Regions from separate parts of the Yersinia sp. KBS0713 genome, predicted to be linked through region 2. Evidence: riboswitches for the same ligand, from Rfam matches in the RefSeq annotation. Region 2 holds a riboswitch; each other region holds the start of a gene.

Region 1 (3,275 bases), 2.1 Mb from region 2:
CTGGCGCGAAAATGAGAAAGAGATTGGTAGCTATCAGTTTAGTCTGATCAACGATGAAGCTGGCAAGCCTAAGCTGTCACTGTGTATCCGCCCCCGCAAAGGCGCGGAGAGTTATCTGCTTAACCGCTTTGATGCTCATCATCTGCAACGTGCCATCGCAATGTTTACCATGACCCAGCGCCATTTGTTACCGTAAACCGCAGCCAGCAAGCTTATCCCGATGAGCTGACTCAAGTCAGTGATTCGGGTAAATGAGCGCCGCTAACACCCCAGTGTTTTCAAGGACGAAGAATATCCCCCCAAAGTCATTGGCGTTGTAGGTAGGCAGCAAGCAAGCTTATCCCGATGAGCTTACACCAGTAAGTGATTCGGGTAAGCGAGCGCCGCTAACACCCCTGTGGTTTCAAGGAAAAAAAAGCCATCCCCAAAGTCATTGGAGCCACAGGTAGGCAGCCAGCGAAAGCATCCCGATGAGCTGACTCAAGTCAGTGATTCGGGTAAATGAGCGCAGCTAACACCCCTGTGGTTTCAAGGAAAAAAGCCATCCCCAAAGTCATTGGAGCCACAGGTAGGCAGCCAGCGAAAGCATCCCGATGAGCTGACTCAAGTCAGTGATTCGGGTAAATGAGCGCAGCTAACACCCCTGTGGTTTCAAGGACGAAGGGGATTACCACCATAAATGGAAATGATGCACCGGCCCAACCCCCCGCCCCACCTCAAGAGTATCGGCTTGCTCCAATGCCCTCTGGAGATAGCCTTTGGCCGCATTGACTGTATCCCCCCAGTTGGCGTGCCGTGGTCGCAACGCCGCTAGTGCTGCTGATAAGGTGCAACCGGTGCCGTGGGTATGGCGAGTGCTGACTCTGCGGGTGACAAAACGCTGCTCCCCTTGCGCGGTAAACAGCCAGTCCGGGCTATCTTCGCCACTTAAGTGACCCCCTTTCATCAGCACCCCCTGACAGCCTAGCGCCAACAGCGCCCGCCCCTGCTCACGCATCTCTTGTTCATCGCGGGCAGATTGGCAATTGAGTAACGCCGCGGCTTCCGGCAAGTTCGGCGTAATCAGGTCTACCTGTGGCAGCAGTAGCTGGCGCAGAGCCGCCACTGCCTCCGGTGCCAACAGCGGATCACCACTTTTCGCCACCATCACGGTATCCAGCACCACAAATGCAATTGGATAGCGGCGCAGTTGCGCGGCGACCACCTCAATAATGTCGGCATTGGCCAGCATACCTATTTTGGCACTATCGATGCGCACATCACTCAGCACTGAATCCAGTTGCGCGGCGACAAAAGCGGGTTCGATGGGATAGAGCGACTGCACGCCGGTGGTGTTTTGCGCCACCAGCGCGGTGATAACCGTGGTGCCGTAAGCTTGCAGAGCAGAGAAGGTTTTCAGGTCAGCTTGAATACCCGCGCCACCACTGGGGTCAGTTCCGGCAATGGTGAGTGCATTAATACGCTTCATGAATACATCCCAACACTCACATTCGTAAGCGATCGGGCGAATAGCGCGGGATTCACAGTGACAACTGAAGAAAAAGCGGCAGGTTGAACGTACATATTCCTCCTAACCGGCGGTCAAGAAGGCGGAACCCTGCGGTGCCGAGACTTCCCTACGCTGGTATAATCCAGATCAGGTAATACGGGTATATCTCAGCCAAACCACTTTTGTGGCGGGCACCCCGAGTCAGAATTGTTATTATCATCGGCAGGTGATAGAAGGTCAACGATGCATTCGCAAAACAAATAATCAAGAGAACAAAAATACGCTGTACTGGAGAGATAACTGAAGAATGAGTATTGAGATTCGTCTGTATCAGGAGAGTGACCGCCCCTTTCTGCGCACTTTGTATCTGGCATCACGCCGTGACGCCTTTAGCTGGCGGGATGGCGAGTGTTTTCACCTGGAAGATTTTGACCGTGCCACTCTCGGAGAGACCATTTTGGTGGCCATCGATGGTGATCAACACTTGGGTTTTGCCTCAATTTTTATCGAGGAGAGCTTCCTGCATAATCTGTTTGTTGATCCTGCGGCGCAATATCTCGGGGCGGGAAAAGCACTATTACTGGCAGCACATGCACTATTTACCCGCCATGGCTCACTGAAATGCCTGGAAAAAAACCAACGGGCGCTGACGTTTTATCAAAAACAGGGGTGGGTGGCGATTGCTACCGGCAAGAGCATTGACGGCGACTATATTTTGATGCATTGGCATAATGAAAAAATTAAATAAGAGAGGGAGCATCAGGCGCTCCCTCAAATGACTAAATAGGGGCTGATGCCTTACTCCCCGCGCAGCGTTTTGACATCATCCACTTTGATATTCAGTGTTGGCTAGAGTCCATCACGATCGGCAACCTTATAAAGCTTATCTCTTGGCTTGAGATTTTTTAGTTTTGTATCAGTGAGCATGTCAGTGTCTCTTGCTAAGTAATACCGTCAAAAATACCGTCAGAAATTTGAGTCTTCCCTCAATCTTTATCCATCGTCAAAAAGAGAAAACCCCCTGCCAAGGCAGAGGGTTTAAGGGTTTGGCTATCGTGGTCAATACTCTTCAAAAGGCAGTAGGCTATTCCCACTCAATGGTTGCTGGTGGTTTACCACTGATATCGTAAACCACGCGCGAGATACCATTCACTTCATTAATGATACGATTTGAGACGCGCCCCAGGAACTCATATGGCAGATGCGCCCAGTGTGCGGTCATGAAGTCGATGGTTTCAACCGCACGCAGTGAAACAACCCAATCATATTTGCGACCATCGCCCATCACGCCAACCGAACGAACAGGCAGGAACACGGTAAAGGCCTGGCTGACTTTATTGTAGAGATCCGCTTTGTGTAGCTCTTCGATAAAGATAGCATCGGCGCGGCGCAGTAAATCGCAATACTCTTTTTTCACTTCGCCAAGCACGCGGACACCTAAACCAGGGCCAGGGAATGGATGGCGGTACAGCATGTCATATGGCAGGCCCAACTCCAGACCAATTTTGCGCACTTCATCTTTAAACAGCTCTTTCAGTGGCTCTACCAACCCAAGTTTCATCTCTTTCGGCAAGCCGCCCACATTGTGGTGAGATTTAATCACATGCGCTTTGCCGGTAGCAGATGCAGCAGATTCAATCACATCTGGATAGATAGTCCCCTGCGCCAACCACTTAACTTGCTCTTGTTTGCAGGCTTCTTCGTCGAAAAGCTCAACAAATACGCGACCAATGATTTTACGTTTGGCTTCTGGTTCGTCCACTCCCGCCAGTGCCGAGAGGAAACG
Region 2 (3,275 bases):
CAGAAACCCACATGGTTCGGCAGATTTTTAATGGCCTGACGCGAATAAATGAGGAAAATGGGGAACTCGAGCCAGATTTGTCTCACCACTGGCAAGCCATCAGCCCACTGCATTGGCGCTTTTATTTACGCCCCGCCATCCATTTCCATCATGGCCGTGAACTGGCAATGGAGGATGTCATCACCAGCCTGACCCGTCTGATCCCACAACCGCTGTTCTCGCATATCACGGCGGTGCGCTCGCCGACCCCCTATGTCATTGATGTGCATCTCAACAGCCCGGATCACTGGTTACCCTGGCTGTTGGGCAGTGTACACGCCATGATTTTGCCGCAGGAGTGGGAAAGTCAGCCCGACTTCCCGCGCCACCCTATCGGCACTGGCCCCTATTCAGTGATCCGCAATCATCGTAGCCAATTGAAAATTCAGGCGTTTGATAACTATTTTGGGTTCCGCGCATTGATTGATGAGGTGAATATCTGGGTACTACCGGAGCTGTCCGAGGAGCTGGTCTACTCCGGTGTGCAACTACAAGCGGATGACACCAGTAAAAATGAGCTGGAGAGTCGGTTGGAGGAGGGCTGCTACTTTTTACTGTTTGATCAGCGCTCCCGCCAAACCAGTCATCCCGAGATCCGCCGCTGGCTCTGTAGGCTTCTCACCCCTGTCGCCCTACTCAGCCATGCAGACCCCTTTTATCAGCGCTACTGGTCACCGGCTTACGGCATGTTGCCGCGCTGGCACCACAACCGGCTAACCACACTGGAACCCAAGCCGGAGGGGTTGAGCGAACTGACGCTCACCTTTTACAGCGAGCACTCCGAGTTTGATGCCATCAGCCAGACACTGACCACCCTGCTGGCCGCCCATGGCGTCAAGCTGGTGATTCAGGCGGTGGATTATGTCAGTTGGTATCAAGGCGACGCGCAGAGCGATATCTGGCTCGGCAGCGCCAACTTCTACCTGCCGCTGGAGTTCTCTCTATTTGCCACCCTGTATGAGCTACCGCTGCTGCAACACTGCCTCGACGATGAGCTGCATCACGACGTGGGATCATGGCGCAATAATAGCCTGCCGATGGCGGACTGGAGCCAACGATTAGTCAGCCAAAATCAATTCCACCCGCTGTTCCATCACTGGCTAGAATTATATGGGCAGCACAGTATGCGCGGCGTGCGCATGAACACCCTCGGCTGGTTTGACTTCAAATCAGCCTGGTTTACCCCACCTGAGGTATAAACGCCCTTTCACCCGCCCGAATTAATCACTACAATAGCGCCGTCTCAACGGGGTGCTAACTGGCAGTAAAACCGCCAGTTAGCTGAGAGCAAACCCGTCGAACCTGATCCGGTTAACACCGGCGGAGGGATTTGAGAAAAATAACGTCTTATCATCATGATAGTGACGTTATTGACCGCCTCAGATACCTTTGCCACCTTTATTCTTAAGGAGTGCAAAGTGTTTAAACGTATAATTCCCTGCTTGTTTTTGCTGTCTGCTGCCGCTGTTGCTGCCGATAAACCCACCCTGACGGTTTACACCTATGACTCCTTTGCTGCCGACTGGGGGCCAGGGCCGGCGATTAAAAAAGCCTTTGAAGCCGAATGTGATTGTCAGCTTAAATTTGTGGCGCTGGAAGATGGAGTTTCACTGCTGAATCGCCTGCGGATGGAGGGTAAAAACAGCCAGGCCGATGTTATTTTAGGCTTAGATAACAATCTGGTACAGGCGGCGGAGCAAACCGGCTTATTCGCGCCAAGTCAGGTGGATACCAGCACGCTGACACTGCCTGAGCCGTGGCAGAACAGAACCTTTGTCCCTTACGACTACGGCTACTTTGCCTTTGTGTATGACAAAAACAAACTGAAAAACCCACCGAAGAGCCTGCAAGAGTTGGTCAGCAGCAAAGCGCCGTGGAAGGTTATCTACCAAGATCCCCGCACCAGTACACCGGGCCTTGGCTTAATGCTGTGGATGCAAAAAGTGTATGGCGATAAAGCCCCGCAGGCGTGGCAAGAGCTGGCGAAAAAAACCGTCACGGTCACCAAAGGCTGGAGCGAAGCTTACGGTCTGTTCCTGAAAGGGGAAGGGGATCTGGTGCTGAGCTACACCACTTCGCCGGCTTACCATCTGATTGAAGAGCAGAAAAGCAACTACGCCGCCGCCGATTTCAGCGAAGGCCACTACCTGCAAGTGGAAGTCGCGGGTCAAGTGGCGTCCAGCAAACAGCCGGAGCTGGCACAGCGCTTTATGAAATTTATCGTCACCCCCGCCTTCCAAAACCATATTCCCACCGGCAACTGGATGTATCCGGTGATCAAAATGGATCTTCCGGCAGGGTTTGAAACGCTAACTGTGCCGCAAAAAGCATTGCAGTTTGATGCCAAAGAGGTAGCCGATAACCGTGGTAAATGGATTCAGGCATGGCAATCCGCCGTCAGCCGCTAATCCCGCCATGGTTGTGGCCGGGGCTGCTTGCCGCCGCGCTGATAGTCGGTGTCGCCTTATTGGCGTTCACCGCTATTTGGCGACATGCACCCGCGGCAGAGTGGCAAAATCTCTGGCATGACAGCTATCTGTGGCATGTGATCCGCTTTACCTTCTGGCAGGCGTTTCTCTCCGCGCTGCTGTCGGTGACACCCGCCATTTTTCTAGCCCGCGCCCTCTATCGCCGCCGCTTTCCAGGCCGTCAACTGATGCTACGTTTATGCGCCATGACACTGGTGCTGCCGGTGTTGGTGGCCCTGTTCGGTATCCTGACGGTCTATGGCCGCCAGGGCTGGCTGGCGGGGCTGTTTAGCTGGCTGGGGATGGATTACCGCTTCTCGCCCTATGGTTTACAAGGCATTTTGCTGGCGCATATCTTCTTTAATATGCCGCTGGCGACCCGCTTATTGCTGCAATCACTGGAGAGCATCGCCGTAGAGCAGCGCCAGCTGGCCGCGCAGTTGGGTATGAATGGCTGGCAGCATTTCCGCTGGGTCGAGTGGCCCTATCTGCGCCGCCAAATTCTGCCCACTGCCGCGCTGATTTTTATGCTCTGTTTTGCCAGCTTCGCCACCGTGCTGTCACTGGGCGGCGGGCCACAAGCTACCACCATCGAGTTAGCGATTTATCAGGCGCTTAGTTACGATTATGATCTCGGGCGCGCCGCACTATTGGCGCTAATCCAACTGGGCTGCTGCTTGGGGTTGGTGGTGCTAAGCCAGCGGCTGAACTCGGTACTGGCGGTGGGAAACACTCACGGACAGATATGGCGCAACCCGCAAGATAGCT
Region 3 (3,275 bases), 1.1 Mb from region 2:
TGGCAGATTTCACGGAAATGCTGATACAGGAAGTTCTCCTGATGATGGGACAAGCACCACTTCGCCATGATAGACCCACCACGAGAGACAATACCTGTTAGGCGTTTGGCGGTCATCGGCACATAGCGCAGCAACACACCGGCGTGGATAGTAAAGTAATCAACCCCTTGCTCCGCCTGCTCCAGCAAGGTGTCGCGGAACATCTCCCAGGTCAGATTTTCAGCCACGCCATTCACTTTTTCCAGCGCCTGATAGATGGGCACTGTGCCGATCGGCACCGGGCTGTTACGCAAAATCCATTCACGAGTTTCATGAATATAGCGGCCAGTAGATAAGTCCATCACGGTATCGGCTCCCCAGCGCGTGGACCACACCAGCTTTTCCACCTCCTCTTCGATGGAGGAGGTCACCGCCGAATTGCCGATGTTGGCGTTCACTTTGACCAAAAAGTTGCGACCAATAATCATTGGCTCAGCTTCGGGGTGATTAATATTGGCGGGGATGATGGCGCGGCCTGCGGCAACTTCTTGGCGCACGAATTCTGCTGTGATGTTCTCCGGCAAATTAGCGCCGAAATTCTGCCCAGGATGCTGGTGGCGCAAGACTTCGCCGCGAACTCTTTCTCGCCCCATATTTTCACGCAGGGCGATAAACTCCATTTCTGGTGTGGCAATCCCTGCACGAGCATAGTGCAGTTGGGTGACACACTTGCCCTCAATGGCTTTTTTCGGCTTCGGTAGATGCTCAAAGCGCAGATGATCCAAACCTGCGTCCGCTAAACGCTGCTGGGTAAATCCTGAACTGACCGAGGTGAGGGCCTCGGTATCCTGACGATCCGCTATCCAGCTAGCACGCAGTTTGGGCAGCCCCACATGGACGTCTAGTTTGGCGAGGGGATCACCATAGGGGCCGGAGGTGTCGTAAACCGGAATGGCCTCGTTATCTTCGTAGCGCGGATCGCTCTTGCTGCCGCTGATCAAGGTCGGGCTAAGTTGGATCTCGCGCATCGGCACCTGAATGTCAGGCCGTGAACCTTGCAGGTAGATGCGTTGGGAGTTGGGGAAAGTCACCCCCTGTAAACTATCAATAAACTGTTGGGCCTCTTCGCGCTGCTGTTTGCGCGGGCGTGATGGGTTTTTCGTGGTGGCTGACGTTGTATTATTAGACATAGCAAATTCCTACCAGTGTGGTTTATAGAGCCAATGTGGTGTATAGGGAAAATTGCTTGTCTGGAGCTTGGCGGGAGTAACGATGTTGGCCAGTGACCGGCAGACACCTGTGAAGGGGAAGACCGGGCCTGTAGCGATAAATTACTCTTGTTCCCTTCGCGGGTACTAACCCGATCAGGTTCCGCGGATCCCGAATTAACGGTCTCAGCCTGCATCTGCTTTTAAAAGCCGACGCTAGGCACTCCGACAAGAATCCTCAGTATATGAGGTTGTATTAAAACTACAAGGGCCGACCGTAAGCTATTTTCTTGCCGCACTTTGAGTTTGGGCAGTGCTCCAAATCCTCACGTACTACGTGTGTGCGCGCTGTCTGCATCCAAATTGCCTGCGACAATTATGCTTACTATTGATGTATTTGGTTAATTGGCCTGACTTTTTCTATTTTCTGGCTGAGCGGTTTGCCAGGACTCTGCTGCCCACTTAATTAACTGATCTTCTAACTGGAAACGGGCGTCGAGGGCTTCGCCGATATCGGATAACGCCTGTTGGAACTCGGTGCAGCTATCATCGTCATCGATCTCGATGTTGGTATAACGATCGTGGAATAACATGATAGTTTGGGTATTGTTTTTTAACGCAGGGTAAACTTTGGTGGTCAGCGCCATTCTTGGGCTGGACTCGCCTTCTACCTGCTTGATAATTCTGTCGTAGATGTGAAAATGACCAGCTGAGAGATAATCCACCAGGTTATGACAAAAGTTCTCCAGCGCTTTTTCATTAAGCGGGGTATGCTTTTCTTTTCGCGGCTTAATACCGATCACTGTGCAATACGAAACTAAAAGTTCTTTACGCGCATGAAGCCATTGATCAATTAATTCATTACTGCCGCCAACGCGTTGAGTCAAGCTTTCCAGTCGATTGAGCATGAACGACTCCGTGAAGTAATAATGAGTTACAAAAAAGTAACAAGCCAGATTCTAGATTGCCAGTGAAGTCGAGGTTGTGCAACAACGATATGGAACTACAACTTACAGGTAAAGAGAGTGGCTGGTGGGTAGTCAGCCATGAAAACAAACTATGGCTGCCAAAAGGGGAGTTGCCACAAGGCAATGCTGCCAATTGGTCGCTACAGGGCGCAACCGCCAGACAAATTGGTGAATGGCAGGGGCAGGCGGTTTGGCTTATTCGCCAGATCATGCCGACCGACATGGGATCAGTGCGCCAATTACTGGATGTAGATCGCGGCCTGTTCCAACTGGCTGGGCGGGGTGTGCAATTAGCGGAGTTTTATCGCTCCCACCGTTTCTGCGGCTATTGCGGCCATCAAATGCATGCCAGCCGCACCGAATGGGCTTGCCTGTGTAATCACTGCCGTGAACGTTATTATCCGCAAATCGCCCCTTGTGTGATTGTTGCCATTCGCCGTGGTGATGAAATCTTATTGGCGCAGCATGTGCGGCATCGTGGTGGGATTAATACGGTGCTGGCCGGTTTTGTCGAAGTGGGCGAAACATTGGAGCAGGCGGTGTCCCGTGAGGTTTTGGAAGAGAGCAATATTCACATTAAAAATCTGCGCTACGTGACGTCACAACCCTGGCCGTTCCCACATTCGCTCATGGTGGCCTATATGGCGGAGTATGACCACGGCGAACTGCGCCACGATCCGAAAGAGCTGCTCAATGCCGGTTGGTATCGCTACGACCAACTCCCATTACTGCCGCCGCCGGGCACTGTGGCCCGCAGGTTGATTGAAGATACGGTGGTCTTGTGCCGCAGTGAGCAGGAAAGCTGAATCTGGCATGCTACAATGCTGCCAACTAAAAGATGGCCGCCAGGTAATTAAGGGAGCTTCACCATGAATGAATTGAAAAACGATCGCTATCTGCGGGCCTTATTGCGCCAACCGGTTGATATCACACCGGTATGGATGATGCGCCAGGCGGGCCGCTACTTGCCAGAATACAAAGCTACCCGCGCAATTGCCGGTGATTTTATGTCGCTGTGTAAAAACGCGGAGCTGGCCTGTGAAGTGACGATGCAGCCATTGCGTCGTTATCCACTGGATGCAGCGATTCTGTTTTCAGACATTCTAACCATCCCGGATGC

What was found. Region 2 has a riboswitch for thiamine pyrophosphate ahead of thiB (thiamine ABC transporter substrate binding subunit). Riboswitches for the same ligand answer to the same signal wherever they lie in the genome.
Region 1: another riboswitch for thiamine pyrophosphate. It lies ahead of thiD (bifunctional hydroxymethylpyrimidine kinase/phosphomethylpyrimidine kinase); the one in region 2 lies ahead of thiB (thiamine ABC transporter substrate binding subunit).
Region 3: another riboswitch for thiamine pyrophosphate. It lies ahead of thiC (phosphomethylpyrimidine synthase ThiC); the one in region 2 lies ahead of thiB (thiamine ABC transporter substrate binding subunit).

The regions. Positions count from the first base shown of each region.
Region 1 covers NZ_CP042173.1:1,247,460-1,250,734, reverse strand. The annotation lists gene FFE93_RS05815 (hypothetical protein) at 1-196, shown strand, start outside; gene thiD (bifunctional hydroxymethylpyrimidine kinase/phosphomethylpyrimidine kinase) at 668-1,468, opposite strand; TPP riboswitch at 1,597-1,698, opposite strand; gene FFE93_RS05805 (GNAT family N-acetyltransferase) at 1,797-2,237, shown strand; gene guaA (glutamine-hydrolyzing GMP synthase) at 2,574-3,275, opposite strand, start outside.
Region 2 covers NZ_CP042173.1:3,732,547-3,735,821, forward strand. The annotation lists gene sgrR (HTH-type transcriptional regulator SgrR) at 1-1,238, shown strand, start outside; TPP riboswitch at 1,277-1,386, shown strand; gene thiB (thiamine ABC transporter substrate binding subunit) at 1,458-2,447, shown strand; gene thiP (thiamine/thiamine pyrophosphate ABC transporter permease ThiP) at 2,423-3,275, shown strand, end outside.
Region 3 covers NZ_CP042173.1:310,959-314,233, forward strand. The annotation lists gene thiC (phosphomethylpyrimidine synthase ThiC) at 1-1,169, opposite strand, end outside; TPP riboswitch at 1,304-1,425, opposite strand; gene FFE93_RS01450 (Rsd/AlgQ family anti-sigma factor) at 1,589-2,095, opposite strand; gene nudC (NAD(+) diphosphatase) at 2,185-2,961, shown strand; gene hemE (uroporphyrinogen decarboxylase) at 3,025-3,275, shown strand, end outside.